3 regions of the Streptomyces sp. NPDC051921 genome follow, and region 2 is predicted to be linked to each of the others. Evidence: riboswitches for the same ligand, from Rfam matches in the RefSeq annotation. Region 2 holds a riboswitch; each other region holds the start of a gene.

Region 1 (10,105 bases), on a different contig from region 2:
CCGCGCCGCACGTCCCCGACCGGTGGGCGGCGGCGATGCGGGTCCTGGACGTCCTGCACGCGGTGCGCGCGGCTCGACGCCCGCTGAGCACGGGCGAGATCGCCGCCGCGGCCCGGCAGGACCGGGTACTGCTCGGCCCGCTCCTCGGCTGGCTGTGCCGACACCTGCTGCTCGCCCGGCTCGCCGACGGGTCCTTCACCGTCGGCCCCCTCTTCTCCCCCGCCCCGGCCGGCGACCGGGTGCTGCGCCACGACGCCCTCGAGCGGCTTCTGGGCGATCTGCGGGACACCGCCGGCGCCGCCGTCTACATCAGCCGCTACACCCACGGCGAGGTCGACGTCCAGCACTGCGCCGACGGACCGACGACCCCCGCCGTGGTCCCGTACGTCGACTTCAGGCTCGCCGCACACGCCAGCGCGGTCGGAAAGAGCCTCATGGCCCAACTCGGCTTCGCCGAACGGATGGACCACCTGGCCCGGCACCGACCGGTCCGGCTCACGCAGCGGACCATCACCAACCCTGCCACGTTGTTCCGCGTGCTCGACGGGCACGGGCCGCAGGCCAGCCAGTTCGACCTGCTGGAGTATTCGGACCGGGAGGTCTGCGCGGCGGTGCCGCTCACCCTGGACGCCCAACCCGCGTGCGTGGCCCTGTCGTTGCCCGCCCAGCACTTCCCCCGGTTGGTCCGGGCCGCCGACATCCTGTCCAACCGCTCGGGACTGCTCCTGCTCACCCTCCTCGCCGAACTCCCCGCCGATGCGGGCCCGGCGCCGACGGTGGACGGGACGCCCCCGGCCGCGGACCGGCCCGCCCCGGCGCCGTCCCCGGCGACCCGGGCCGGCCGCCCGGCCGCGTCCCTCGCCTCCGGCAGCCGCCCGGGCGGCCTGGTCGTCGCCTCCGGCATCCTCACCCCGGTGCCGGCAGCGGGGATCCCCGCGTTCCCGACGGGGCCGTGGTAGCCGTCCCTTGCCCGCCCACCCCGCCCGGTCCGGTCCGTGACCTGGGCGGGGAAGCGGCGGCGCCACGGCGTGGCCCCGTCATGGGGGCCGGTCGCGGTCCCGCACGGTGGCCGTTGCGGCGATTTTTCGCTCCGACGGCCCAGCGAGCCCGGTCCCGGATGGCGCAGCCCGTACCGCTGCCTCCTAGTGGTGTTCACGAACGCGCTCATCGGCGCGTCACGATCAAGGCACGGTGGACGCCGCACCAGGTGTCCACGGATGGAGCACCACTCATGACCCCCGACCCCTTCGACAGCAAACCGGCGGACGACGACACGGGGGCCCGGGACACCGCTCCAGGGCCCGACTCGCACCCCCACGCCCACTCCCACCCTTTCCGATCCCGCACCGCCCCTCCCGTCCCCGTCCCCGTCCCGGTCCTGGAGTCCATAGCGCCGGCCGCGCAGGCACCCGAGCAGTTCGGCTCGCCCCCCGGCCCCGCCATCGCGGAGCAGGCCGAGAAGGGCGAGCAGGACGAGAGGGGCGAGCACGGCGAGCAGCTCCAGCAGGACGAGCAGGCCCGGCAGGACGAGCAGGACGAGCAGGACGAGCAGGGCGAGCACGGCGACGAGGCGATCCGCACCCTGCTCTGGACGGCGGCGACCGAACGGCCGGTGACGGAGGTCGCGGCGCTGGTCGCCCGGCTCACGGAGTCGGGTGAGCTGTCCAGCCCCGCCGACGTGGCCCTGCGTGCCGCCGCCGTGTCCCGTCCGCTCGACGAGGTGCGGCAACTGGTGGTCCTGCTCAACGAGTCGGGGTACGACCTCCGTCAGGCGGAGACCACGCTGCGCGCGGCGGCCGTCGGCCGTCCGATCGAGGACGTCGTGGCGCTGGTGGGCATCATCGGTGCCGACGGCAGCAGTTGGCGGGGCGCGGGCGGCGGCGCCACGAACTCCGCGCCGTCCACGACCGAGACGGGAGGGCCCGCGCGGCCGCCCGCCTCCACGGCAGGGGCTTCGAAGAAGCGGCGCCGGGGGCCGGTGAAGTCGTCGAGGTCGCCGCTGGACCACGCGCTCGCCGCGGGTCCGGGCAGTCACGCTCCGTCACCCGCCGTGCGTTCGGTGCTGCGCTGGCCGGCGGCGGCGGCGCTGTTCGTGTGCGGCCTGATCCATCTGCCGACGGACGTGGAGGGCCTGCGCGCGGGCGGCAACACCGCCGTCCTGTCGATCGTGGTCACCGCCTTCTGCCTGCTGTGCGGCATGTGGCTGGCGGCACGGGACAGCGCGATCGTCTGGGCCGCGACGGCGGCGGGCACGATCGGGCTCATCGGCCTCCATGTCGTCGCCGGCGCCCGCACGGTCGACGTGCTGCACAGCAGCCTCGGCGCGCGGTTCGCCTGGGCGCAGGCGCTGGCCGTCCTGAGCTGCGCGGCGGTGGTCGCGCTGGCGGCTGCGGCACTGCTCCGTCACACGAGGCCCACGGGCGCCGCCGACGGCACCTGACCGCCCGCCGCCCCCTCCGGCGGCGCGGGGCGAGGGAGGGCACCGGGTCCCGCACCGTACGGGACCCGGTGCCCTCGATCGCACGCCCCCACCCCCGTACTCCGCGCGGCAGCGACGCCACTTCGCGGGGGTACGGGACCGGCCGGCGGCACAACCGATTCCGCATGACCGGTGCGCAGGGGCTTATTCCAGTGCATGCTGTGCATCATGAGGCGTCGAGTTCCTGTTTGGAGGCCGAACGAGTGCGCGGCGGCAACGGGCGACGGCGTCTGACCAGGCGCGTCTCCTCCACGAGGAGCGGCGCGGCGCACCGCTGGGCCGGGGCCCGCGGGCGGCGCGGCAAGGGCGTCGGCGGTGGGGATCCCCTCGACCGGCTGACGACGCGCGGCCGCCTCGCCTGGCTGAATTCCGCCGCCTCACGCATCGGCACCACGCTGGACCTGGAGCGCACCGCCCAGGAGCTCGCCCAGTTCACCGTGCCCGGTTTCGCCGACGGCGCCGCCGTGGACATCCTGGAGAGCGTCCTACGGGGCGACGAGGGTGCGCGGTGGACGGGCACGGGTCTTCCCACGATGCGGGCGACCGCGCTGTCCGCCGTCGAGGAGCTGGCCACCCTGGAGCCGACTCCGGTGGGCGAGACCTTCGTCCGCGACGAGGAGCATCACGAGACGCTGCTGCACCGCTACTGTCTGCGGCAGGGCAGGCCGGTGCTGGTGAGCCGGATGGGGGACGACGACTTCCTGAGGGTGGCGCCGACCGCGAGCGCCGCGACGAAGATGAGGGCCGCCGGCGTCCACAGCTATCTGGCGGTGCCGCTCATCGCCCGCGGGCTGCTGATCGGCACCGTCGACTTCGTCCGCGGTCCGGGCTCGCCGCCGTTCTCCCGTACGGATCAGGCGCTGGCGGAGCAGCTGGCCTCCCAGGCCGCCGTGTTCCTCGACAACGCCCGGTTGTACGGGCGGGAGCGCGAGCACGTCGTCTCGTTGCAGCGCACCCTGCTGCCGCGCGCGACCCCGGTCACGCCCGGACTGCGCGTGCACGCCGAGTACGCCCCCTCGGCGGCCCACCACGGGGCCGGCGGGGACTGGTACGACGTGATGGCCCTGCCCGGGGGCCGGACGGCCCTCATGGTGGGTGACGTGATGGGGCACGGGCTGCCGGCGGCCGCCACCATGGGCCGCCTCCGGGCGGTCGCCCGCACCCTGATGACGCTGGACATGGCTCCGGAACGCGTGCTGGCCCGCCTCGACCTCGCCACCCGCGACCTGGAGGACGAGCAGGTCGCCACCTTCCTGTGCGCCGTCCACGACCCCGCGGACTCGACCTGCACCATGGCCCTCGCCGGGCACCTGCCCCCGCTCCTCCTCGACGGGCGGGGCTCCGCCGAGTTCGTCGACGTTCCGATCGGCGCGCCGCTGGGGGCGGGGGTCATCCCGTACGACCCGGTGCGCCTGACGGTGCCGGACGGCGGCAGCCTGGTCATGTACACCGACGGCCTCATCAAGTCCCGGCAGGCGGACCTGAGCGAGCAGCTGGAGCTGCTGCGCTCGGTGGCGAGGGACCTGCCGCCGGACGCCCTCCACGGCGGCGGCCTGGTGGAGTACGCCCCCGCGGGCGAGGCCCGCTTCGACGAGGCCGTGCTGCTCACCGCGACGAGCGCGGAGGGCTTCCGGGACGACCTGTGCGTGTGGCCGCTGCCGCAGGACGGCCGCGCCGCGTCCGCGGCCCGGCACCTGGTCAGGGAACAGCTCGTCGCGTGGGACCTGGAGGAGCTGGCCGACGTGTGCGAGCTCGTCGTCTCCGAACTCGTCGGCAACGCCCTCCGCTACGGCAACGGGCCCGGCGCGCTGCGTCTGCTGCGTGGGGACCGCCTCCTCGTGGAGGTCTCGGACACCGGCCCCGACCTGCCTCAGATCCAGCACGCGGACCTCAGCGACGAGGGCGGCCGCGGACTCCAGCTCGTCAACATGCTCTGCCGGCGCTGGGGCTCCTGCCGCACCGCGACCGGCAAGGTGGTCTGGGCGGAACAGAACATGCCCTCCTGACCGTCCCGTGTGCCCCATGCGGCCGTCGTCGGGCCGGGAGCGGCGCGGGTCCCCCCGGTCGAGGGGACGGGACCGCTCGCCGGGTCCGGCTCAGTGCGTCCGCCGGGGCGTGTCGGACAGCCCTGCGCGGTGACGGCGGAGCGGAGCGCGGGCGCGGGCTTACCGAGGCGTGGGGGGCGTGGTCCGAGGGCGGAGGCACGGCAGCCCACCGAATGAATCGACTTCGATTCGTTTCGTGTTCTGGGTCACGCCGGATCGTTCTGGGTCACGACGGATCGCCGGTGCGACCCCGTCAAGATCCCTCCGTCCGACGGACCGCCCGACCGCCCGACCGCCCGACCGACTGACCGACCGACCGACCGACGGACCGACCGACCGACGGACCGACCGACCGACGGGCCGACCGACGGGCGGACGGATCGAGCGGACGATACGTTTCCGGTATGGAGACGGACGTCGACGCGTTCCTGCGTCGCCTGGCTCAAGAGCTCCGACCGCGGGCCCACCAGTCGGCCGACCTCCTGCTGCGCCGCATGCGCGGCGAGCTCGCCGGACTGCGGGAGCACGCGGATCTCGACGCCCTCACGGCGCAGGAGACGGCCGACCACGTGACCGCCTTCCTGGACATGATCGAACAGGGACTCCCCGCGACCGAGGTCACGCTCCCCCCGCGGGCCCCGGAGATAGCCCGCGAGTTCGCCCGGCGCGGAGTGCCCCTCAGTGAGCTCCTCCGGGCCTACCGGCTCGGCCACATCACCCTCCTGGAGGAGATCCAGGCCCAGGCCGCACGGCTCACCGACGACTGGCGGCTGATCAACCGCGCCACGATGCGCCTGGTGGTGACGGCGTTCGCGTACGTGGACCGAGGCTCGGAACAGGTCGTCGCCGCCTACGAGGAGGAGCGTGAACGCCGGCTGCAACGGCGGCTCGCGATGACCGACGAGGCGAGCCGGCGCATCGGGAGCACCCTCGACATCGCCCGTACCGCCCTGGAACTGGCCCAGGTCGGCACCAAGGACTTCGCCGACCTCGTCACCGTCGACCTCCTCGTCTCCGCGCTCCACGAGGACGGCGCACCGCACCTGCCCGCCGCCGAACCGTCACTGCGCCGCGTGGCCCAGCGAGCCGCCGACGACCGGCCCCTTCCCGCCCCAGCAGACCGGACGCACGCCTTCCCTGCGGACTCGGAGCCGGCTCGGGCCCTGAGCACGGGACAGCCCCTGCTGCACCAGGCAGCGAACTCCCCCGCCCCCGCACCGTGGGTTCCGGCCGCGGACCCCGACGGCCCCGACGACGCCACCGGTTCCCACTCGGTCCTGCTGGTCCCCCTCCAGGCCCGCGGGAACACCTTGGGCCTCGTCCAGTTCTTCCGCGACCGGACCGCGGCGCCGTTCGACGACGACGACCTCCTCCTGGCCCAGGAGATCGCTGCCAGGGCCGCGGTGTCGATCGACAACGCCCGCCAGTACACGCACGAGCGGCTGACCGCGCTCACCCTCCAGCGCAGCCTGCTGCCCCGGCACGCGGCGGACCAGTCGGCGGTGCTGACCGCCTCCCGCTACCTGCCCAGCGGCTCCCGCGCGGGCGTCGGCGGCGACTGGTACGACGTGATCCCGCTGTCCGGGGCCCGCGTCGCCCTCGTCGTGGGCGACGTCGTCGGCCGCGGCCTGCACGCGGCGGCCACCATGGGCCGTCTGCGCACGGCCGTCCGCGCCTTCGCCGACATCGACCTGATGCCCGACGAACTGCTCACCCACCTCGACGACGTGGTGATCCGGCTCCAGCGCGAGGAGGGACGGGACGACGGAGAGATCAGCGCCACCTGCCTCTACGCGGTCTACGACCCGGTCCCCCGCGTGTGCGCGCTCGCCAGCGCCGGACACGTGCTGCCGGCGGTGCGCACCGCCGCGGCATCGGGCGCCGGGGGCTCCGTCCCGCCCTCGGTCCGGTTCCCGGACGTGCCGATCGGCCCACCCCTCGGTCTGGGCGGGCTGCCGTTCGAGACGGCCCAGTTCGAGCTCCCCGAGGGCAGCCTCCTCGCCCTGTTCACCGACGGCCTGATCGAGAGCCGGACGCACGACGTGGACACGGCTCGCGCGGTGCTGAGCGACGTCCTCGCCCAGAGCCCGGAGGACCCCGAAACGGTCTGCGACCGGTTGTTGTCCAGGTTGCTGCCCGACCGGCCGGCGGACGACGTCGCCCTCCTGGTCGCCCGCACGCGGGCGCTCGACCCGGGGCACGTCGCCACAGTCGACCTGCCGTCCGACCCGGCGGCCGTCGCCGGGGCCCGCGCCTTCGCCTCCGAGCGGCTCGGCGCCTGGGGTCTCGACGAGCTGTCCTTCACCACGGAACTCGTGGTGAGCGAACTCGTGACGAACGCGATCCGCTACGGCAAGCCACCCGTCCACCTGCGGCTGATCCTCCAGGCCACGCTGACCTGCGAGGTATTCGACGCCAGCAGCACCGCACCGCACCTGCGCCGCGCCCTCACCTCCGACGAGGGCGGCCGGGGCCTGCTGCTGGTCGCCCAGCTGGCCGAGCGCTGGGGCACCCGGCACACCCGGGAGGGCAAGGTCATCTGGGCCGAGCAGGCCCTTCCCCCTGCCTGATCCACGGGCCCGGCCCCGTACGCGGCCGCTGCCGTAGGCTGGCCGGGCAGCTGGTTCGCCCCGTCCTCCAGGCGGGAGCGTCGCAAGAGGGAACCCGGTGGGAATCCGGGACTGCCCCGCAGCGGTGAGCGGGAACGACCGCCGTCATACGCACTGGCCCCGGACGGGGCTGGGAAGCGACGGCCAGTAGGTGTCCTCCGTCAGGAGTGGCGTGCCCGCGAGTCCGAAGACCTGCCCGCTGCCCGTACGACGGCGATCCCCGCCGTGCGGAACCGCCCTGCCGCGACTCGCGAAGGAGAGTTGACGTGGCCGATCCCACCGTCACCAGCCCAGCCCGTACGACGAAGACGCCGGACGACTCCCGGGTCGTCCTGGCCCACATCATGAGCGACCACGACACCAACCTGTACGGGACCATCCACGGCGGCGTGATGATGAAGCTCATCGACGACGCCGCCGCGGCCGCCGCCGGACGCCACGCGGACGGTCCGGCCGTCACCGTGTCGGTCGACCGGATGAGCTTCCTGGCTCCCGTGCGGGCCGGAGACCTGCTCAGCGTCGAGGCCGGGCTCGAAAGGGCCGGGCGGACCTCCATGACGGTCGGGGTCCGGGTCACCGCGGAGCGGTGGAACAACTCCGGACCGGCCACCGAGGTCGCGACCGCGTTCCTCACCTTCGTCGCGATCGACGCCGACGGCACCCCGCGCCCCGTTCCCGCGCTCGACGTCGTACGGCCCGGTCGGTCCTGACTCCACGGCGGGGGGGCACGAACGTGCGGTGACGGTGCGGGCGGCCCCCCAGGGACCGCTGCCCGTCGGGCGCGCCCCGGCGAGCGAGCCGGTGAGCACGTCTGCGAGCGAGCTCGGTGGCGGCAGCCTGGACGGGGATCCGGCCGGGCGCGGCGGGCGCACCGTGAAGGTGGGCCCGGCCGGTCGCGCCTCCGTGGGCACCGCCGGTACGCGCACGCCTCGGGGAGCCCGGCGCGACATCGGAGGTCCGTCGTCCGCCCCACGCGTGCCGGGATCAACGGCTCCGGCCGTCGTCAGTCCCGACCGGCAGGACGCAGTTCGCGTTCGAGGGCCGACAGGGCGAACGCGTGTGCGGAGGCCCGCTGCCAGCGGGGCCGTCCGAACATCACGTCCTCGGAGAGCCCGCTGAGCAGGGCGATGGCCCGAATGGTGAACTCGGAGAGGTCCACGTCGGCGAAGTGCCCCAGTTCCCGTCCCTCACGAAGGATGGCCTCCAGGCGCTCGTCCCAGCCGTCCAGCAGCTCCGTGAGGATCTGTCGGCCTGCCTCGTCGTGGCGCTGGGCCAGGACCTGCGTCCACAGCGCGTAGCGTTCGTCGCCCTGGTGCTGGGGCAGGTAGAAGCGGACGAACAGGTCCAGCTTCTCGACGGGGGACGCGGCCTCGTCGACGGCCTGCTGGAACCGGGACCAGAGGTCGGCTTGGCTCCAGGCGAGGACTTCGAGCAGGAGCCTGTCCTTCTTGCCGAAGTGGTAGAGGATGTGCCCGGTGCTCATGCCGGCCCGCGCGGCGATGTCCGACATCCGCAGGGCCGCCGTGCCCTTCTCGGCGATGACGCTGATGGCGGCCTGCATGGCCCGCCCCCGCGCCTCGTCCCCGCTGGGCTGACGTCTCCTGTCCGTCGGGACCCGCGCCGCAGGCCGCGAGGCGGCGCCGGTCCCGACGCCCGCCGACCCGGTCACGCCCTTCGACGGGGGGAGGCGGTCGGGCAGCGCGGGCCCGGTCTCTGACGTCGGCATGAGCTCACCTTCGGTTCCGGAAATCCAGGTCCCAGTCTAGATTCCGGAAACCTAGACTCTTACTCTAGACTGAAAATCTAGTTAGAACGATGGGGTGTGTGACGGCCCGCTGGTAGCGGCCGCCCCGACGGCCAGTGGCCCGCCTGCCCCACCCACCACCCAGGAGACACCCACATGACGCGCGGATTCGATGTCGTGGAGACCTGTATCGCCGACCTGCGCGCAGCGCTGGAGAAGGGCGAGACGACCGCGGTCGAGCTGCTCGACGCCTACCTCGCGCGGATCGACGCGTACGACCGGCCCGGTACGCCCACCGCTCTGAACGCGATGGTCGTGATGAACCCGCAGGCCCGCGCGGAGGCGGAGGCCTCCGACGCCCGTCGCGCCCGCGGCGAGACCCTCGGACCGCTGGACGGCATCCCGTACACCGCGAAGGACAGCTACCTCGCCCAGGGGCTCACGGCCGCGTCCGGCTCCCCGGCGTTCGAGCACCTCGTCGCCCAGCGCGACGCCTTCGCCATCGAGCGGCTGCGCGCGGGCGGCGCGGTCCTGATCGGCCTGACCAACATGCCGCCGATGGCGAACGGCGGCATGCAGCGCGGCGTGTACGGCCGCGCGGAGAGCCCGTACAGCGCCGACTGGCTCACCAGCGCCTACGGCTCCGGCTCCTCCAACGGCTCCGGCACGGCGACGGCGGCGTCCTTCGGCGCGTTCGGCCTCGGCGAGGAGACCTGGTCCTCGGGCCGCGCCCCCGCCTCGAACAACGCCCTGTGCGCCTACACCCCCAGCCGAGGCGTGATCTCGGTCCGCGGCAACTGGCCGCTCGTGCCGACCATGGACGTCGTGGTCCCGCACACCCGCACCATGGCCGACCTGTTCGAACTGCTCGACGTCATCGTCGCCGACGACCCGGACACGCGCGGGGACCTGTGGCGCGCACAGCCGTGGGTGACCCTGCCCGCACCGTCGCAGGTGCGCCCCGCCTCCTACCCGGCCCTCGCGCCCGCCGACGCCGTGGCGGCATCCGCGGCGCTCGCCGGCAAGCGCGTCGGCGTGCCCCGGATGTACATCAACGCCGACCCCGACGCCGGAACGAACCCCGAGGGAGGCATCGGCGGCCAGACCGGGCAGCGCATCGACACGCGCCCCTCGGTGATCGCCCTGTGGGAGGCCGCCCGCCGCGACCTGGAGGCCGCCGGAGCCGAGGTGGTCGAGGTCGACTTCCCCGTGGTCTCCCACTACGAGT
Region 2 (10,105 bases):
GCGGGCCCGCAGCGTCTCCTGGTCCTCGGGGCCGGCGTTCCGGGTGCGGGCCGCGACGAGTTCGCGGTAGAGGACGGCGGCCTCCTCGGCGCGCCCGAGCCGGCCCAGACAGATCCCGGCCTCGTAGCGGGCGGCGAGGGTGTCGGGGTGGTCCGGGCCGAGGACGGCCCGGCGCGCCTCGGCGACCTCCCGGTACTGGTCGAGCGCGGCCGGCCAGCGGCCGAGCCTGCCCAGCGCGTGGCCGACCTCGTGGCGGGTGGCCAGGGTGTCGGGGTGGTCGCCACCGAGCAGCCGGGCGCGGGCGTCGGCCACCTCGCGCGCCGTGGCGTAGGCCTCCGGGACCCGGCCGATCCGGACGAGGGTGAAGGCCAGGTTGTGGCGGCAGCGCAAGGTGTCCGGATGCTCGGCGCCCATGGTGCGTTCACGGGCGGCGAGCACCGTCTCGTACACCGCGTGCGCCTCTGCGTGCCGGCCGAGGCCGCCCAGGACGTAGGCGGTCTCCTGACGGGCGGCGAGCGTGTCCGGGTGGTCGGCGCCCAGGGCCCTGGCCCGCCCCTCGGCCACGGCGTCGAAGTGGCGCAGCGCTTCGGCGGGCCTGCCCAGGCGGGCCAGGGCGAAGGCGAGTTCGTAGCCGCTGGCGAGCGTGTCGGCGTGGTCGGCGCCGAGGACGTGCGTACGGTCCCGGACGACGGTGCCGAGCAGCGCGGCGGCCTCTTCCCAGCGGCCGAGCCGGCCGAGGCCGAGTCCGGCCCGGTGCCGCCCGGCGAGCACGGCGGCGAGCTCGGCGGCCGTCGTCGGGGCCTGCGCGGAGGTGGCCGGGCGGGCGGCGCCGGTCCATTCGCCGGTCAGGGCGGTGGCCGGGTCGTAGACGTCGGTGGCCCGTCCGGCGGGAGTGGTCGTGGCGGGGCGGCCGGTGCCCATGGCGCGGGCCCATGCGGGCAGCGCGGGCGCCACCGGCGGTACCGGTGGCGGAACGGTCCAGGCTCCGCTCACGCCGACGCGGCCGGTGGTGAGGCGGTCGCGGAGTTCGGCCGCGTCGGAGGGCCTGCCCTCGGGGGTCTTGGCGAGCAGGTCGAGGACGATGAGGTCGAGGTAGTCGGGGAGTTCGGCGCGGTGGCTGCGCAGCGGCGCGGGCTGGGTGTCGCGGTGCCCGATGAGGATGGCCCAGGTGTCGTCCAGGTCGAAGGGCGGGACACCGGTGGCCAGCTCGTAGAGGACGCAGCCCAGCGAGTACAGGTCGCTGCGGTGGTCGACCTCGCCGCCGCCGATCTGCTCCGGGCTCATGTAGTGCGGGGTGCCCATGGCGATGCCGGTGCCGGTGAGCCGGGAGGTGAAGCCGATGTCGGCGCCGAGGCGCGCTATCCCGAAGTCGCAGATCTTCACCGTGCCCTCGCCGAGCCGCACGATGTTCGCGGGCTTCAGGTCGCGGTGCACGACGCCCTGGCGGTGGGTGTAGGCGAGGGCGTCGGCGACCTGCTCGGCGATGTCGACGACCTGGGTGACGGGGAGCGGCTGCTTGCGGTTGTCGGCGAGGAGCTGGCTGAGATTGCGGCCGTCCAGCAGTTCCATGACGAGGAAGAGCACGCCGTCGGACTCGCCGAAGTCGTGCACGACGGTGATGCCGCGGTGCTGGAGCGCGGCGGCGACGCGCGCCTCGCGGCGGAAGCGCTCGCGCAGCACGGCGAGGTTGTCCGGGTTGCGCTGCTGGCCGAGCGGCCGGAGGCACTTCACGGCGACGCGCCGGCCGAGCGACTCGTCCGTCGCCCGCCACACCTCGCCCATGCCGCCCCGGCCGATCACCTCCTGCAGCCGGTACCGGCCCTGGATCAGCCTGGTGTCCGTGTCCGCCATCGCGTGCTGTCGCCCCCGTTTGCCCCGTTGTCGTGCCGCTCCCTCCCCGGCCCGTCCAGTATGGCGGCCGCGGTCCGCAGACTGTACGGCACGGGTCGGGTATGTGGGCCGAGCCGCTCCATCGCGCGCAGGATGTGCCCCGGGGGCAGCCGCCAGCGGAGCCGGTCGGGCACGCACCGGAGGAGGTTGGCCAGGGCCGTGAGCCGGTACGTGACGCGCTCGGGCGGCGGCGCGGGCCGGCCGTACAGCTCGTGGGCGTACGGGGGCAGGGTGTCGTACGCGAGGGCGGACACGCGCCGCCAGATCACCTCGCGCGCGGGGCGCAGCGCCGGTGCGACCGGTGGTCTGCGCAGGAAGGCGTCCACGGTGAGCGCGTCGGCACCGCCGGTCAGCTTCGGGCGGATCTCCTCGAAGTAACGGGCGAGCGCGGCGGTGCTGCCGGGCACCTCGTCGGGGTCGAGGCCCACGAGCCGGGCGGAGACGCGCTGTTCGTCGACGTACCGGTCGGCCTGGGCGTCCGTCAGCGGGATGCCGGAGCGGCGGACCACGTGGAGGTACGAGTCGATCTCGGCGCAGTGCACCCACAGCAGCAGTTCGGGGGCGTCGACGCCGAGCAGCCGGTGGATCTTGCGCACCCTGGCGCCGGCGGCCTCGGCCGCCTCGGAGGTGCCGTAGCTGAGCGTGCCGACGAAGCTCGCCGTCCGCATGAGCCGTCCCCAGGGGTCCCGGCGGAAGTCGCTGTTGATCATGACTCCGCGGACGGCGACGGGATGCAGCGCCTGGAGGTACAGGGCGCGCACCCCGCCGATCCACATGACGGGGTCGCCGTGGAGCTGCCAGGTCACGGACCCGGGACCGAAGAGTCCCGGGTCGGCGTCGTGCTTCGTCGCGTCCGACCGCATGGCTTCAGGCTAGGGCCGGGGCCCGTACGGGTCGACGGGTCAGCGCCAGACCGTCTGCGCGGAGTCGAGCTGGACCCAGGTGATCGGGTTGCCGGTGTTGGCGCCGAAGACGCTGACCGAGCCCGCCGTGTTGATCTCCAGGCGGCAGGCGTTGATGCCCTGGCTGTTGTTGCGGGGCACGGCCGCGCGCACGTAGCCGGTCGGCAGCGCGAAGCCGTCGGGCAGGCGGCCTATCTTGGCGTCGCCGGTGAGGTTGCAGGTGACCAGGCCGCGGGCCTGGAGGAACGTGGTGCCGGCGATGGTGACGAGCCGGACCTCGGGGATCGCGGTCGCGTTCGGGGTGATGCCGGGCTCCAGGACGAGCGGGGTCCAGGCTCCGGCGTCGACCGTGCCGGGGTCGGCGGCCGCCGGGGTCGCGGCGGCGAGGCCGCCGACGGTGAGGGCGGCGGGCAGGGCGAGGGCCGCGCCGAGGACGCTGCGGCGGTTCTGCGACATGGTGGTGGGCTCCTTGGTGCCGGGAAGGTGTGGGGGTCAGCGCCAGACGGCGCTGACGTTGTCGAGCTGCGCCCAGGCGATGGGGTTGGTCGTGCGTCCGCCGTAGAGCCGCACCGCGCGGTCGGTGCCGACCTCGACGCGGGCGACGGCGGGGCCGCCGAGGGCGTTGTCGCGCGGCACGGTGGCGCGGGCGACGACGCTCGGGGTGAGCGAGTCGGGCAGGGTGCCGAGGACGGTGTCGGCAGTGAAGGGGCCCTTGACCCCGCCGGAGAGCTGGAGGGTCGTGGTGCCGGCGAGGCTGATCAGGCGTCCCTGCGGGGCGTTCTGATCAGCGGTCACCCCGGCTGCCAGGGTGATCGGCTGCCAGTCCGTGAGGACCTTCACGCCGTCGGTCTCGGGGGCCGCCGAGAGGGACAGGATCGTGCAGGTGCGCGGGCCGGGGTCCTCGCAGGCGAACCCGAAGTGCAGGTGCGGGACACCGTCGCGGACGGAGACGGCCATCCCCTCCGCCTCGCGCCACGTCAGGCCGGGGCCGGCCGTGATGTGCTGGTGGTCGAGCAGGGCGCCGGTGGCCCAGTCGATGGCGGCGATGTGCGTGTTGCCGGGCAGCGGGGCGGCGTCGAGGCTCTGGCCCTTCAGGGTGTACAGCACGCCGCCGTGGGACGCGTATCCCTGGAAGTCGACGCCGTCCGCGGGGACGGCCGGGGTGAGCCGCTGCTTGGCCTGCCAGACCCCGGCCGCCGCCTGGGCCAGGTCGTACCGCTCGAAGGTCATCACGCCGTTGAGGTTGAAGCGGACCACGAGCTCGTCGGCGCTGCGGTCGATCGTCGGGGTGATGCCGCGGCACGCCGGGTCGGGCCGGTACGGCGGCGTGTGGGCCGAGGAGCCGTAGTCGACGGTCGTCCCGGTCTGGAACGGGAAGCTGGTCACGGCCGTGCCGTAGCCCTCGTTCTTGCTGTTCGGCGAGGACGCGGTCTCGGTCCAGAGCCAGACCGTCCCGTCACGGTTCTCCACGCCCAGGCTGACGCCGTGTCCGAACCCGCGCAGGTACATGTGGCCGGTGATCGCGCCGGACGGGTTGAGCCGGGTCAGGCACAGGTCGCCCTTGGTCTTGCGGGTCGGGTAGTCGACGGCGGCCGGCTCGTCGGGCAGCTTGACGTCGCCCTGCATGATCTGCAGCACGAAGATGTCGCCGGACGCCGGATCGATGCCGAAGCCCTGCATGACCGTGCTGTTCTGCAGCGGACGCCGGTGGAGCAGTTTGCCCACCGGGCCCGCGATGTCTATCTGTCCTGCGATGGTGACGCTCAACGGCACGGCTCCTCTGACGCATGTGTTTCCGTCATGATCGAACCGCGTCAGTCTGCCACTCCTCCCCCTCCGTCCGGAGGAACCGCGCCGCCGGCCGGCGGCGAGCCCGGGCAGTTCGCCGGTTCTGCCCGGACCGGGACGACGGGCGCTAGCCGGCCTCTTCGGTCCAGTACCGGGCGAGGGCCCCCTCCCGGTACGGTGCCGGGCTCACGCTGAGGTCGCCGGCGAAGGGGCGGTCGAGGACGAAGACGAGCAGCAGGCTGAAGCCGATGAGCGCGGCGACGCAGGAGACGAAGAGGAGCTGGATCCGCATCCTGCGCATGCCGTAGAGGAAGGTGAGCGGGATCAGGACGACCGCGCCGCCGAAGGCCAGGACCTGCAGCAGCGGGGGGAGTTCCTGCTCGGCCATGGTGAGGCGGGCCCGGCGCTGGCCGGCGACGTCGTTGAGTCGGGCGACGGCCTCCTCGTAGAAGACCTCCTCGCGCGCGGTCTTCGGCTCGTACGCCTGGAGCGCGTCGAACACGGCCTGGAGCTTGACGGCGGTGGTCCCGTAGCTCGGTTCTCCCGCACGCATCCGGGGCCACTGGTCCTCCACGACCGCGTGGACGTATCCGCTGAGCGCGGCGTCGACCTGGCCGCGCACCGGGGGCGGGAAGGCTGCGGCGTCGCGCGCGATGAGGGCGACGTCGGTGGCCTCGGTCGCGACGATGGTCTGTGTGCTGTCCAGCTGCGTCCAGAGGGTGACGATCACGAAGGCGAGGATGATCCCGTAGATCGCGCCGAACATGCCCAACGTCACCCCGACCATGTCGTTGTGCTCCCCCTCGGCGAGCGAAGGGTACTTGCGGCGGGCGAGCACGCTCCCGGCGACCGCCAGCGCGACGGTCCCGCCGACGGTGAGGAGGGCCAGGGTGAAGGTGCTGAAGTGGTTGAGCAGCCAGAGCGACATGTGCCGGAATACTAGGGATCGATCACCGCCGGGCGCGTGCCCGGACGTGCCGGGAAAGGCTTGATCACCCGCGCGTGTCTGCCCGGGAACACGTGGTTGCCTCCTCCTTCGGACACGGGAGCAGTGGCTCACCCGTACGGGACGGCAAGTGGGCCGACCGGGCCGCCGGTTCGCCCCGCCGGTCCCGCTTCCGACGTGGACCGTCGCGTTCGGCCCGAGGCCGCCCGGCCCCGGCGGGCCGCGTGTAGGGTGGCGGTGCAGCTGGTTCGCCCCGCCATCCAGGCGGGCGCGTCGCAAGAGGGAACCCGGTGGGAATCCGGGACTGCCCCGCAGCGGTGAGCGGGAACGACCGCCGTCACACAGCACTGGGCCGATGCACACGGCCTGGGAAGCGACGGCCAGTAGGTGTCCTCCGTCAGGAGGGCGTGCCCGCGAGTCCGAAGACCTGCCCGTTGCCCGCACGCGGACGATTCCGCGCGCGGATCTCCCGGCGACCTCGTGGGCGGGTCGGAGTGGAACGAGACGTACGACGGCGCGGGCGCCGGCGCCGCGCGGCGCGTGCTCGTCCCCGTCCCGTCCGTCACCCCTTCGCGCCCCCGTCCCGCCGGGATCTCAGGGATGCAGATCGCGAAGGAGATCTCCGTGAGCACGAAGTCCACGACCGCGGCCGCTCAGGCCACCGTGTACGGCTATCCCCGCCAGGGACCCGGGCGGGAACTGAAGAAGGCCGTCGAGGGGTACTGGAAGGGGCGGGTCGACGCCGCGGCCCTCCGGTCCGTCGCCGCCGAGCTGCGCGCCGCGAACTGGCGGCAGCTGTCCGAGGCCGGTGTCGGCGAAGTCCCCACCGGAGACTTCTCGTTGTACGACCACGTCCTCGACACCACCGTGATGGTGGGCGCGGTGCCCGAGCGGCACCGGGAGGCCGTCGCCGCGGATCCGCTCGCCGGGTACTTCGCCATGGCGCGCGGCACGCAGGACGTGGCCCCGCTGGAGATGACGAAGTGGTTCGACACCAACTACCACTATCTCGTCCCGGAGTTGGGGCCGGACACGGTGTTCTCGGCCGACTCCGCCAAGCAGGTCGCCGAACTGCGCGAGGCACTCGCGCTCGGCCTGACGGCCCGGCCCGTCCTGGTCGGGCCCGTCACCTACCTGCTGCTGGCCAAGCCGGCGCCCGGCGTGGCCGCCGGCTTCGACCCGCTCACGCTGCTCGACCGGCTCCTTCCGGTGTACGCGCAGGTCCTCGCCGATCTGCGGGCGGCCGGCGCGCAGTGGGTGCAGCTGGACGAGCCCGCCCTCGTGCAGGACCGGACGCCGGCCGAGCTGAACGCCGCCGCGCGCGCCTACCGTGACCTCGGTGCGCTCGCCGACCGGCCGAAGATCCTCGTCGCCTCCTACTTCGACCGGCTCGGGGAGGCCCTGCCCGTGCTCGCCAAGGCGCCCGTCGAGGGGCTGGCGCTGGACTTCACCGGACCGGCCGCCACCCACCTCGGCGCGCTCGCCGCCGTGGGCGGACTGCCCGGGAAGCGCCTGGTCGCGGGCGTCGTCGACGGCCGCAACGTCTGGGTCGGCGACCTGGAGAAGTCCCTCGCCGTCCTCGGCACGCTGCTCGGCCTCGCCGACCGCGTGGACGTCTCCGCCTCCTGCTCCCTGCTGCACGTGCCGCTCGACGCGTCCGCCGAGAAGGACGTCGACCCGCAGATCCTGCGCTGGCTCTCCTTCGCCCGGCAGAAGACCGCGGAGGTCGTGACCCTGGCGAAGGGCCTGTCGGCCGGCGCCGGCGCCGTCGCCGGCGAGCTGTCGGCGAACCGCGCGGCGCTCGCCTCCCGCGCGCACTCCCCCGTCACCCGGAACCCGGCCGTGCGCGCCCGCGCCGCGGCCGTCACCGCCGCCGACGCGCGCCGCTCGCAGGCGTACCCCGAACGGGCCGCGGCCCAGCGCGACCGACTGCGCCTGCCGCTGCTGCCGACCACCACGATCGGCTCCTTCCCGCAGACCGCCGAACTGCGCGGCGCCCGCGCGGACCTCCGGGCCGGCCGGATCGACGCCGACGGCTACGCGGAACGCATCCGGGCCGAGATCCAGGAGGTGATCGCCTACCAGGAGAAGACCGGCCTCGACGTCCTCGTGCACGGGGAGCCGGAACGCGACGACATGGTGCAGTACTTCGCCGAGCGGCTCGACGGCTACCTGGCCACCCGGCACGGCTGGGTCCAGTCGTACGGCACCCGCTACGTCCGCCCGCCGATCCTGGCCGGCGACATCTCCCGCCCCGCGCCGATGACCGTCCGCTGGACGGCGTACGCCCAGTCCCTCACGGACCGGCCGGTCAAGGGCATGCTCACCGGCCCGGTCACCATGCTCGCCTGGTCCTTCGTCCGTGACGACCAGCCGCTCGCCGAGACCGCCCGGCAGGTCGCCCTCGCCCTGCGCGACGAGGTGGGCGACCTGGAGGACGCGGGCACGGCGGTCATCCAGGTCGACGAGCCCGCCCTGCGCGAGACGCTGCCGCTGCGCGCCGCCGACCGGCCGGACTATCTCGCCTGGGCGACGGAGGCCTTCCGCCTCACCACCGGCGGGGTGCGGCCGGACACGCAGATCCACACCCACATGTGCTACGCCGAGTTCGGCGACGTCGTCCAGGCCATCGACGACCTCGACGCCGACGTCATCAGCCTGGAAGCGGCCCGCTCCCACATGCAGGTCGCCCGGGAACTCGCCGCCCACGGCTATCCCCGCGAGGCCGGGCCCGGCGTCTGGGACATCCACTCCCCGCGGGTCCCGAGCGCCGAGGAGGCGACGGCCCTGCTGCGCGCCGGTCTGCGGGCCATCCCGGCCGAGCGGCTGTGGGTGAACCCCGACTGCGGGCTGAAGACCCGCGGCTGGGCGGAGACCCGGGCCTCATTGGACCACCTCGTGGCGGCCGCCCGTAGCGTGCGCGGTGAGCTCCCCACCGCCTGATCCCGCTCCTCGCCCCGACCGGCCCGGGGGCGGGCGCGTCGCGCTCCGCCCCGGGCCGGGCCCCTGCCCATCCCCACCAGCTGCAAGGACGGTTCATGGACATCACGACGGTGGTCTACCCGGGAGAGTCGGCGCTCGCGCTCGCGGACGAGTTCGTCCACCTGCGACGGCTCGCCGCGCGCGGGCGGATCCCGGGGCAGGACGACCGGCACGCCCGGGAGTTGCGCGAGCGGATCGCCGAGGAGGCGCGGTCGCCGGGTTTCCTGGCCGTGACGGCGCGGGCGGACAGTCTCCTGTGCGGGTTCGGGACGGCCACCCGCACCCCCGTTCCGTACGCGGGGGAACTGCTGTCCGGGGACGCCCGTGCGCAGGAGTGGCTCGCCGGCGCCGTACGCATCGCGGACCTGGTGGTCGCTCCGGCGGCACGCGGGCGGGGCGTGGCGACGCGGATCCTGGACACGTTGACGGCGCCCGCCGTCGACGACCGGGTCTGGGTGGCGCCCGACCGGCGCGACGCCGGGGCGCTGTCCTTCTTCCGGCACCTGGGCTGGCGGCAGACGGTGTTCCCCCGCCCGGGGGACGGCCCGTCGCGGACGGTGTTCCTCGCACCGGGTCATCCGGCGCTCGCGGGGCTGCCGGTGGTGGGCTGCTGAGGCGCGCCGCCCGGGGACGGACCGGTCGAGCACGGAAGGTGTTGCCTGATCAAGGCCGATCCGGAGAGGTCAAGGTCACAGCTGATCACCCTGCTGCTCCGTTGTGCATCTGGCCTAGCATCCGGGCATGACTGTGCTGCCTGACGACGGCCTTTCCCTGGCCGCCGAGTTCTCCGCAGCGACCCATGCACAGTGGCAGCGCCTCGTGGCGGGCGTGCTGAGCAGGTCGGGCAAGGACATCCCTGACACCGAGGCCGAGGACGCGCTGTCCACCGTGCTGGAGGACGGCCTGCGTGCCCGGCCCCTCTACACGTCCGCCGACGGCGCGCCCGATCCCGGTCTTCCCGGTTTCGCCCCGTTCGTCCGGTCCGGCCGGGCGGAGGGGAACACGGCCGGCGGCTGGGACGTGCGTCAGCGGCACGTGACCGCCGACCCGGAGGCGGTGCTCACCGACCTCGAGAACGGCGTCACGTCCCTGTGGCTGGCCGTGGGGCCGGGCGGCATTGCGGTGACCGAGCTGGACCGGACCCTCCGCGACGTCTACCTCGACCTGGCCCCGGTCGTCCTGGAGGCCGGCCCGGAGACCTCGGCCGCGGCCACCGAACTCCTCGACATCCACACGCGTCGGGGGGTCGCTCCCGAGGCCGTCCGCGGCAACCTCGGTGCCGACCCGCTGGGCACGGAGGCGCGCACCGGCGCCGCGTACGACGGCGACGGCTTCCCCGCCACGGTCGCCCTCGCCCGGCTGTGCGCCGAGGCGTACCCGGGGCTGCGCGCCCTCACCGTGGACGCACTGCCCTACCACGGGGCCGGCGGTTCGGCCGCGCAGGAGCTGGGTGCCTCGCTCGCGACCGGTGTCGCCTATCTGCGGGCGCTGACCGACGGCGGCCTGACGGTCGAGCAGGCCCTCGGGCAGCTGGAGTTCCGCTACGCGGCGACCGCCGACCAGTTCCTGACGATCGCCAAGTTCCGTGCCGCCCGGC
Region 3 (10,105 bases), on a different contig from region 2:
CCTGTCGGAAGGGGCGGAAGGGGCGCGCGGCTCTGGCCCCCGCGCGAGGGGGGTCGTGCTGGGAATGCGCTCGGGCCGGTGGTTCAGAGCGCAGCGCGCGGCGTACACATCGCGCTGGCGAGGCGGCACAGGTCGACGTGCAGGCGCGCCACGAGCAGGGGTGTGCCCGGCGTCTCTTCGCTCACGTCGTGGGAAACCATGCGGTCATCGTATCGATTCCCGGTCCGGGTTCCGGAATGTGATCTCACATGACGGACAGATCGCGTTCGGCTGTCGGACGGTCCGACGGGCCGGTGAGGTAGACGACGAGCGGGCTGCCGGTCCGCGGATGCGGGATGACCTCGGCTTCCACCCCGTAGACGTCGCGCAGGAGGGCGGGGGTGAGCACCTCTGCCGGTGTTCCCTCGGCGACGACGCGGCCGCCCTTGAGGACGTGGAGGCGGTCGCAGTAGGCCGCGGCGAGGGTGAGGTCGTGCAGCGCGAGGAGGTTGGTGGTGCCCAAGTGGCGCACGAGGGAGAGGATTTCCAGCTGGTAGCGGATGTCCAGGTGGTTGGTGGGTTCGTCGAGGACGAGCAGCTCGGGCTCCTGGACGAGCGCGCGGGCGACCAGGGCGCGCTGCCGTTCGCCGCCGGAGAGCTCGGGGTACGGGCGCTCGGCGAGGCGAGCGATGCCGACCCGGGCCAGCGCCGCGTCCGTCCGGGCGAGGTCGGCGGAGCTGTCGCCCTCCCAGAAGCGCTTGTGCGGGGAGCGCCCGAGGGCGACCAGCTCGCGGACGGTCAGCTCGAACTCGGCGGCGCTCTCCTGCGGCACGGTCGCCACCCGGCGGGCCCGCGCCCGGGGGCCCATCGCGTGCAGGTCGGCGCCGTCGAGCAGGGCGCGGCCCGAGGTGGGCGCGAGGGTGCCGTAGAGGCAGCGCAGCAGGGTGGTCTTGCCGCTGCCGTTGGGGCCGACGAGGCCGACGGTCTCGCCGGGGCGGACGACGAGGTCGGCGGGGTGGAGCCGGTCGCCGTACGCCATCCCCTGGACGCGCAGTCCGGTCATGCGGTCACCCCTTCGGCGCGGCGGCGCATCAGCCAGAGGAAGAAGGGGCCGCCGGTGAGCGCGGTGAGGACGCCGACGGGGATGTCCTGGGGCGCGGCGACGGTGCGGGCGGCGAGGTCGGCGAGGACGAGGGCGACCGCGCCGCCGAGGGCGGCCACCGGCAGCAGCCGGCGGTGCGGTGCGCCGACGGCCATGCGGGCGGCGTGCGGGACCATCAGGCCGACGAAGCCGACGGCGCCGCTGGCCGCGACCATGACGGCGGTGACGAGGGAGGCGAGGACGAAGACGAGGGCGCGGAAGCGGGCGGTGTCGAGGCCGAGGACGGTGGCGCCCTCCTCGCCGACGAGCAGCAGGTCGAGCGGCCGGGCGAGGGTGAGCAGGAGGCCGGTGCCGAGCGCGAGGACGGCGGCGGGCAGCACGAGGCCGTCCCAGCGGGCGCTGCCGAGGCCGCCGAGGGACCAGAACAGCGCCTCCTGGAACTGTTCGGGCCGGCCGGCGACGACCAGGAGCAGGGTGGTGAGCGCGGACAGGATGTAGGAGACGGCCACGCCGGCGAGCACGAGCCGGGCGCCGGTGAGGGTGCCGCCGCGCCGGGCGAGGGCGTAGACGAGGACGAGCGAGAGCAGGGCGCCGGCGAAGGCCCCCGCGGGCAGGGCGACGGTGGTGGTGACGCCGCCGGCGGCGCCGAGGACGAGGACGCACACGGCGCCGGCGGAGGCCCCGGAGGAGATCCCGAGCAGGAAGGGGTCGGCGAGCCGGTTGCGCACGAGGGCCTGGAGGACGGCGCCGACGACGGCGAGCCCGGCGCCGACGACGGCGCCGAGCAGGACCCGGGGCAGCCGGACGTCGAGCACGATCGTCCGGTACGGGGAGGGCCCGGCCCGCCCGGTCAGGGCGTCGAGCACCTGGCCGGGCGGGACGCGGACGGAGCCGAGCGCGAGCGAGGCGACGACGGCCGCCGCGAGCGTCACGAGCAGTCCGGCGACGACGGCCGGGTACCGCTTCGCCGGGCTCATCGCGCGGGGTGCAGCTGGGTGGCGAGCTTGTCGACGGCGGCGGGGGCCCGGACGCCGAGGACGGTGTCGGAGAGCGGCATCACGGCGAAGCGGCGGTTCTTGATCGCGGGGACCTCGCGCAGGGCGGGGTCGTCGAGGAGGCGCCGCTTCTTCTGCTCGACGGTGGTGGAGCCGTAGTCGTAGATGACGACGACCTCGGGCTTGCGGGCGACGACCTGTTCCCAGGTGGCGTCGCCGAAGGCCTTGTCGAGGTCGGCGAAGACGTTGCGGCCGCCGGCGCGGGTGATGATCTCGTTGCCGATGCCCTTGCCGCCGGCGGTGAAGGCCGTCTTGTCGCCGCTGTCGTAGACGAAGACGGAGACGGGGGCGACGCCCTTGAGGCGCCGTTCGGCGGCGGCGACGGTGTTCTTCGCGGTGGCGGCCCAGGTCGCGGCCCGGTCGGCGGCACCGAAGGTGCGGCCGACCTCGTCGACCTCGCGGTAGAGGTCGGCGAAGGAGCTCCTGCCGCTGGGGCAGTACTCGGTGTTGAGGCGGGTGGCGATCCCGGCGCGCTCCAGGTCGGCGCGGCTCCGGCCGGCCGTGGCGTCGAAGGCGGAGGCGTACCCCCCGTAGACGAAGTCGGGGTTCGCGGCGAGCAGGGCCTCCTTGGAGGGGTACTCCTTCGCGAGCACGGGGACGGCGTCGTAGGCCTTCTTGTAGGAGGGGAGGACGGCGTCGTCCAGGTAGGCGGTGCCGACCAGGGACTTCTCCAGGCCGAGGGCGAGCATGACCTCGGTGACGTGCTGGTTCATGGTCACCGCGCGCTGGGGCGGGGCCTGGTAGGTGGTGCTCACGCCGCAGTTGGCGACGGTGTACGGGAAGCCGGGCGCGGGCCGTGCCGAGGGCTTGGCGGCGGGGGCCGAGCAGGCGGCGAGGAGGGACATGAGCGCGGCGGCGGGCAGCAGTGACGTACGGCGCCAGGACATGACGGAACGGGCCTCCTGACGGGGATCTCCGCGTCCCCGATCGGTGGTGGGAAGGCGGCAGGTCAGTTCCTGGCTTCCATCCCGGGAGGGATGGTCACAGTGGCGGGACCGTGCCGGATTCGCACCGGCTTCCTGGCTCCTGCCGCCCGTTGGTCGCGCTCAGTCTCGCATGATCATCGGAGCGGTCACTCGTACGCCTCGACGACCTTGACCTCTTCCTCCGTCACGACGCCCTCGACGATCGTGTACGAGCGGAACTGGAAGGGGCCCGCGCCGTCGGTGTCGGCGGTGGAGACGAGGACGTAGTGGGCGTTCGGCTCGTTGGCGTAGGAGATGTCCGTACGGGACGGGTAGGCCTCGGTCGCCGTGTGCGAGTGGTAGACGATCACCGGCTCCTCGTCCCGGTCGTCCATGTCGCGGTAGAGCTTCAGCAGGTCGCCGGAGTCGAACTCGTAGAAGGTGGGCGAGCGCGCGGCGTTCAGCATGGGGATGAAGCGCTCGGGGCGGCCGCTGCCGACCGGACCCGCGACCACGCCGCAGGCCTCGTCGGGGTGGTCCGCACGGGAGTGTTCCACGATCTGGTCGAACAGGGCTCGGGTGATGGTCAGCATGCCGACAGGATAAGCAGACGGGCCGCCCCGTACCGAGGAGTGGTACGAGACGGCCCGGATGCCGAGACGGTGCCGGTCAGGAGCGCTTGGCGAAGGCGGCGCCCTCGGGGTTGCGGGCCTTGAGCACCAGGTAGGCGACGGCCAGGAGCAGGCCCCAGACCGGCGCGCCGTACAGGGCGACCCGGTTGTCCGCGTCCATGCCCATGGTCACGACGACCATGCCGATGAAGGCGAGCGAGAAGACGCTGAACCAGATGCCGCCCGGCGCCTTGAACGAGGACTGCGGCAGCTCGCCCCGGTCGGCCTTGAGCCGGTAGCGGATCTGGCAGATCAGGATGACGATCCAGGCCCACATGCCGGAGATGGTGGCGAAGGAGACGACGTAGTTGAACGCCTCGCCGGGCCACTGGTAGTTGATCCAGACGCCGACCGTCATCAGCGCGGCCGAGACGGTGGTGCCGACCAGCGGGGTGCCGGACTTCGTGAGCTTCGTGAAGACCTTCGGGCCCTGGCCGTTGAGCGCGAGGTCGCGCAGCATGCGGCCGGTCGAGTACATGCCCGAGTTGCAGGAGGACAGGGCCGCCGTCAGGACGACGAAGTTGACGATGGCGGCGCCGACGCCGAGGCCCATGCGCTCGAAGGCCGCGACGAACGGGCTGACACCCGGCTTGAACGCGGTCCACGGGACGACCGACAGGATCATGATCAGCGCGCCGACGTAGAAGACGGCGATGCGCCACGGCACGGTGTTGATGGCCTTCGGCAGGACCGTCTTCGGGTCCTTCGACTCGCCCGCGGTCACGCCGACCAGCTCGACGGCGAGGAAGGCGAACATGACCATCTGAAGGGTCATCAGGGTCGAGAAGATGCCGTCCTTGCCGGCGAAGAAGCCGCCGAGGCTCCACAGGTGGGTCACCGAGGCGGTGTCGCCGGCGTCGGAGAAGCCGAGGGTCAGGATGCCCGCGCAGATGAGGATCATGCCGACGATCGCGGTGACCTTGACCATCGAGAACCAGAACTCCAGCTCACCGAAGAGCTTCACGGAGATGAGGTTGGCGCCGTAGAGGATCACGGTGAAGACGAGGGCGGACAGCCACTGCGGGATGTCCCACCAGTACGTCATGTAGGTGGCCGCGGCGGTGACTTCGGTGATGCCGGTGACGACCCAGAAGAGCCAGTACGTCCAGCCGGTCACGAAGCCCGCGAACGGGCCGATGAACTCACGCGCGTACTCCGAGAAGGAGCCCGACACGGGGCGGTACATGAGGAGCTCGCCGAGCGCCCGCATGATGAAGAAGATGACGAGGCCCGCGACGGCGTACGCGAGGATCAGGCTCGGTCCCGCGATGGAGATGCCCTTGCCCGCGCCCAGGAACAGGCCGGTACCGATGGCACCGCCGATCGCGATCATCTGGATCTGGCGTGCGCCGAGTGCCCGGTGGTAGCCCTCGCCCGCCGCGGTGTCCGCGGCCTCGTTGCCGTCGTGCTGCTGGTCGACCTGCGCAGAGGTCATGGTGGTGCGCCTTTCTCCATGCTGATCCGCGCACCGGCCGGCTCGGCCGTCTGTGCTGCGGACCAGGTCCTGATCCCCCCGGATGTGGAATGGAGTGCCACCGGCGGTCAGCCGGTCGAAGCGCCCCCGGGGACAGGGGTGGCGTCCCCGGGTGGTCGTGAAGATTTATCACGCGCTCAACCGTGATCGAGGCCCCTGCGCGTGACCCGGACCACACAAAAAGAGGGATGAAACGGACCCAACAGAGCAAAGCAGGGTTCTTTGATAACGCATTCGTTATCCGGATTTGAGCGTCCGCTGAGCGAACACCCGCCGTCGCGGGTGCTCGGCCGTGCCGGGTGCGGCGACTACGGCATCAGCGTCTCGACGAGCGACTCCTGCAGTCCGCCGAGCCAGAGGTACGCCATCACCATCGGCTTGCGCGGATCGGAGTCCGGCAGCCGGTACAGCTGCTCGCTCTCGTCGTCGTCCGTGACGTCCAGGCGGGTGCCGATGGTCAGCCGCAGGTCGTTGAGCGCGCCGAGCCACGCGCGCGACTCGTCCGGCGTGAGCTTGAGGATCCCGCCGCCCTCGCCGGCCGCGGCCGAGGCGAGCGTGTCGAGGCTGCGGACCACCGCGAGCGCGTCCTCGCGCTTGCGGGCCCGCAGGTCGTTCTCCGTGAAGCGGCGGAAGTCGGCCGCCGCCCGGCGCAGCTCGTCCGTGTCGTCCCCGTACGCGTCGGGGAAGAGCCGGCGCAGGGCCGGGTCGGCGGGCGGCTCGCTCGGCCCCTCGGCGAACAGTGCCGCCAGCGGGTCCTCGCCCTCGACGGGCTCGTCGCCGGGGCCGATCAGCTCCATGAGCTGGACGGCCAGGGAGCGCAGGATCGAGATCTCGACCTCGTCGAGCGCGACGGCCGCGCCGCCGCCCGGGAGGGACTCGAAATGGCCCGCCATCAGCCGCGGTCCTGGGAGAGGGTCGCCCACAGTCCGTAGCCGTGCATCGCCTGCACGTCCCGTTCCATCTCCTCGCGGGTGCCGCTGGAGACCACCGCGCGGCCCTTGTTGTGCACGTCGAGCATCAGCTTGTGCGCCTTGTCCTTGGAGTAGCCGAAGTACGCCTGGAAGACGTAGGTGACATAGCTCATCAGGTTGACCGGGTCATTGTGGACGAGGGTCACCCAGGGCACGTCGGGTTCGACGACGGCGGAGACCTCCTCGGCCGATTCGGTCCGTTCGATCTCGATAGGCGCAACGCTCACTTACCCCATGCTGCCACCCCGACCCGTCGGTCGCACAAACGGGTCACCCGTGCCGCGCCGCACATTCCCGCAGTATTCGTCAGAGTGACGAATACTGCGGTAGCATCCTCACATGAACGCTGCGGACCTTGGGCTGCCGGTGGACGTGCCGTCGACCGCTCTCTTCACCGACCAGTACGAGCTGACCATGCTCCAGGCGGCCCTCAGGGCCGGCACCGCGGACCGCCGGTCCGTCTTCGAGGTCTTCACCCGCCGACTGCCCGAGGGGCGGCGCTACGGCGTGGTGGCGGGCGTCGGACGGGTCCTGGACGCCGTCGAGAACTTCCGCTTCGACGCCGGCGTGATCGGCTTCCTGCGCGAGCGGAACATCGTCGACGAACCGACCCTGCAATGGCTCGCGCGCTACCGCTTCTCCGGCGACATCTGGGGCTACCCCGAGGGCGAGGTGTACTTCCCCGGCTCGCCGATCCTGCGGGTCGAGGGCTCCTTCGCCGAGTGCGTGCTCCTGGAGACCGTCGTCCTGTCGATCCTCAACCACGACTCCGCCATCGCGGCCGCCGCCTCGCGCATGTCCTCGGCCGCCGCCGGACGCCGGCTGATCGAGATGGGTGCGCGGCGCACCCACGAGCTGGCCGCCGTCGCCTCCTCGCGCGCCGCCTACGTGGGCGGCTTCGACTCCACCTCCGACCTGGCGGCCGGCTTCCGCTACGGCATCCCGACCGTCGGCACCTCCGCCCACGCCTTCACCCTGCTCCACGACACCGAGCGCGACGCCTTCCGGGCCCAGGTGGACTCGCTGGGCAGCGGCACCACCCTGCTCGTCGACACCTACGACGTGGCCGAGGCCGTCCGTACCGCCGTCGAGGTGGCCGGAACCGGGCTCGGGGCCGTCCGCATCGACTCCGGCGACCTGCTGCTCGTCGCCCACCGGGTGCGGGCACAGCTCGACGAGCTGGGCGCCACGGACACCAAGATCGTGGTCACCTCCGACCTCGACGAGTACGCCATCGCCTCGCTCGCGGCCGCGCCCGTGGACGCGTACGGGGTGGGCACCCAGCTGGTGACCGGCAGCGGCCACCCGACCTGCTCCATGGTCTACAAGCTGGTCGCCCGGGCCTCCTCGGCCGACCCGAAGGCCCCGCTGACGCCGGTGGCGAAGAAGTCGGTCGGCGGCAAGGCCTCCGTCGGCGGCCGCAAGTGGGCCGCCCGCCGGGCGGACGCCGCCGGCGTCGCCGAGGCCGAGGTCGTCGGCACCGGGCCCGTCCCGTCGGAGCTTGTCGACCGGCAGCTGCTCGTCGAGCTCGTCAAGGGCGGCGACGTGGTGGCCCGCGAGCCCCTGGAGGCGGCCCGGGCCCGGCACATCGCGGCCCGCGCGGGGCTGCCGCTGTCGGCGACCCAGCTGTCGCGGGGCGAGCCGGTCCTGCCGACCGAGTACGTGTGAGCGCACGCCGCACGGAGCAGGTGACGGAGTGCGCGTCGCGCACTGAGCGCCCCCTCCCGTAGGGAGGGGGAAGTCTCTAGGCTCGAATCCGTCCGAGAACCGACGCCCGATCCGCCCTCCCGATCCGACCGCTAAGGACCTGTCATGCACCGCGCATTGATCGTTGTGGACGTGCAGAACGACTTCTGCGAGGGCGGCAGCCTCGCGGTGGCCGGCGGCGCGGACGTCGCCGCCGCCATCACCGACCTGATCGGCGAGACGGCGGGCTCCGTCTACCGGCACGTGATCGCCACCCGCGACCACCACGTCGACCCGGGCGACCACTTCGCCCCGGCCGGCGAGGCGCCCGACTACGTGACGAACTGGCCGCGGCACTGCGTGGCCGGCACCGAGGGCGTCGGCTTCCACCCGAACTTCGCGCCGGCGGTCACCGCCGGCGCGATCGACGCCGTCTTCGACAAGGGCGCCTACGAGGCCGCGTACAGCGGCTTCGAGGGGCGCGACGAGAACGGCAGCGCGCTGGCCGAGTGGCTGCGCGCCCGCGAGGTCACCGAGGTCGACGTGGTCGGCATCGCCACCGACCACTGCGTGCGCGCGACCGCCCTGGACGCGGCCCGGGAGGGCTTCCGCACCCACGTCCTGCTCGACCTGACCGCCGGCGTCGCGAAGGAGACCACGGACCGGGCCCTGGAGGACCTGCGCGAGGCGGGCGTGGAGCTGACCGGAAAGCCGGTCGTCGCCCCGTAGCCGCGGCGCCGGGGCGGGCCACCGGGCGCCGCTCGGGCGGCCGGGGGCCGGGGGCGCCGGCTCGGCTCTCAGGCGGCCGGGGCCTTCGGCAGGGAGCGCACGGGGTGCCAGAGCTCCTGGGCGGTGCTCCGCCACAGGAGGCCTTCCGGATGGTGCAGGACGGCCGTGATCTCGTCCGGGGTGGGCGGCTCGGTGTTGCCGCGGAGGTAGACCGCACGCAGGCCCAGGTTCCGCAGCCGGGTCAGGGCGCGGGCCCGGTTCGCGGCGTGCACCAGGAAGCGGACGGTGGCCCCGTCGCCGGCCGGGCTGGGCAGTCCTATGGCGACGACGACACTGCCTCCCGGCAGTCTGCAGAACCCTCCGTTGGGCATGCGGAACCACTCCCCCGTGGAACGACTGTCAATAAGGTCGGACGGCCGAAGCCGTAAGACGCACCTAAACACGATCGGCCGTCGCCCGCTAGGGGGCGACGGCCGATCATGCTTTGACCTGCGACGATTCAGAAAAACTCGTCGTTACTTGGTCGAGGGACCCACCTGGACCGTGATCGTGGAGCCGTCCTTGGCCTCCTTGACGACCTGGATCTTGGTGTTGGTGTCAGTTACCTGGACACCGGAGCGCTCGGTCTCCTTGAACCAGTAGACGCCCTTGCGGTCGTCGAAGGTCGGGTTGCCGGCCTGGGACGGGACCCAGGTGCCGACGCCGGCCTTGTGCAGCTGGAAGCCGTCCGTGCGGGAGATGCTGAACGGGGAGTCGTAGGCCTGGATGCGGCCGCGCATCAGCGAGCCGTCACCCCACTTCAGCGGGCTCGGGTGGGCGTCGATCGGAAGGACGCGGCCCACACCCGGGTGCTGCGAGGTGTTGTTGTCCTTCTGGGACAGGTCCCACTTCCAGATCAGCAGACCGTTCTGGTACGGGTAGTGCTCGACCCAGCTGGCCTTGTCGCCGGTGAAGCCGAAGTTGTACGGGCCGACCTTGAGGGTCTGGTCGTACGAGACGTACTGGCGGTTCTCCGCGATGTAGTACTGCTCGTACTCCTTCGCGAAGCCCTTGCCGATGCGCGAGAAGCCCTTGGCGACCCAGCCGTTGTCACCGTTCTCGGCGTTGTCCGAGAAGACGGCGGCACCGTCGGCGGTCAGCGTGATGGCGTCGGCCGTGAAGCCCTTGCCGCCCGCGCCGCCGTCCGTCTGGTACCGGAAGCGCAGGTCGAACTTCTTGCCCGCGTAGGCGTCCAGGCCGTAGACGAGCTTCTGGTACGTGTTCGAGGCACCGGTCAGGGCCGGGGCGCCGGACGCGTCCTTCTGCAGCGGCTTGCCGTCGGCGGTGCCGTCGAGGGCGGTCCAGTTGGCGCCGCCGTCGGTGGAGACCTCGGCGTACAGGTAGTCGTAGTCCTGCTCGATGTCGTACCAGCCCTGGAGCTCCAGGGAGGCGGCCGACTTGCCGGTCAGGTCGACGGAGCGGGTCAGGGTGTTCTTGAGGTCGTCACCCATGTCGCTCCACCACTGCGTGGCACCCTCGGCGGGAGCCACGACG

The links. A riboswitch is a leader RNA that binds a small molecule or an ion and turns the genes downstream of it on or off. The one in region 2 is predicted to bind cobalamin.
Region 1: linked by a shared signal. The riboswitch ahead of AB0M16_RS05425 (acyl-CoA thioesterase) and the one ahead of metE (5-methyltetrahydropteroyltriglutamate--homocysteine S-methyltransferase) in region 2 are both predicted to bind cobalamin.
Region 3: linked by a shared signal. The riboswitch ahead of AB0M16_RS06905 (ABC transporter substrate-binding protein) and the one ahead of metE (5-methyltetrahydropteroyltriglutamate--homocysteine S-methyltransferase) in region 2 are both predicted to bind cobalamin.

What each region holds. Positions count from the first base shown of each region.
Region 1 is NZ_JBFAXU010000003.1:156,402-166,506, reverse strand. It holds gene AB0M16_RS05445 (IclR family transcriptional regulator C-terminal domain-containing protein) at 1-959, shown strand, start outside; gene AB0M16_RS05440 (hypothetical protein) at 1,232-2,440, shown strand; gene AB0M16_RS05435 (SpoIIE family protein phosphatase) at 2,683-4,485, shown strand; gene AB0M16_RS05430 (SpoIIE family protein phosphatase) at 4,929-7,094, shown strand; cobalamin riboswitch at 7,129-7,348, shown strand; partial or broken gene AB0M16_RS05425 (acyl-CoA thioesterase) at 7,478-7,816, shown strand; gene AB0M16_RS05420 (TetR/AcrR family transcriptional regulator) at 8,137-8,859, opposite strand; gene AB0M16_RS05415 (amidase) at 9,034-10,105, shown strand, end outside.
Region 2 is NZ_JBFAXU010000019.1:43,880-53,984, reverse strand. It holds gene AB0M16_RS24305 (serine/threonine-protein kinase) at 1-1,851, opposite strand, end outside; gene AB0M16_RS24300 (oxygenase MpaB family protein) at 1,827-2,753, opposite strand; gene AB0M16_RS24295 (hypothetical protein) at 2,793-3,248, opposite strand; gene AB0M16_RS24290 (hypothetical protein) at 3,285-4,559, opposite strand; gene AB0M16_RS24285 (DUF4239 domain-containing protein) at 4,708-5,508, opposite strand; cobalamin riboswitch at 5,804-5,955, shown strand; gene metE (5-methyltetrahydropteroyltriglutamate--homocysteine S-methyltransferase) at 6,151-8,469, shown strand; gene AB0M16_RS24275 (GNAT family N-acetyltransferase) at 8,565-9,122, shown strand; gene AB0M16_RS24270 (methylmalonyl-CoA mutase subunit beta) at 9,250-10,105, shown strand, end outside.
Region 3 is NZ_JBFAXU010000004.1:45,652-55,756, reverse strand. It holds gene AB0M16_RS06920 (putative leader peptide) at 84-200, opposite strand; gene AB0M16_RS06915 (ABC transporter ATP-binding protein) at 245-1,042, opposite strand; gene AB0M16_RS06910 (iron ABC transporter permease) at 1,039-2,058, opposite strand; gene AB0M16_RS06905 (ABC transporter substrate-binding protein) at 2,055-3,023, opposite strand; cobalamin riboswitch at 3,066-3,207, opposite strand; gene AB0M16_RS06900 (M67 family metallopeptidase) at 3,209-3,634, opposite strand; gene AB0M16_RS06895 (amino acid permease) at 3,711-5,147, opposite strand; gene AB0M16_RS06890 (DUF2017 domain-containing protein) at 5,495-6,079, opposite strand; gene clpS (ATP-dependent Clp protease adapter ClpS) at 6,079-6,384, opposite strand; gene AB0M16_RS06880 (nicotinate phosphoribosyltransferase) at 6,497-7,825, shown strand; gene AB0M16_RS06875 (isochorismatase family protein) at 7,970-8,572, shown strand; gene AB0M16_RS06870 (hypothetical protein) at 8,641-8,943, opposite strand; gene AB0M16_RS06865 (immune inhibitor A domain-containing protein) at 9,088-10,105, opposite strand, start outside.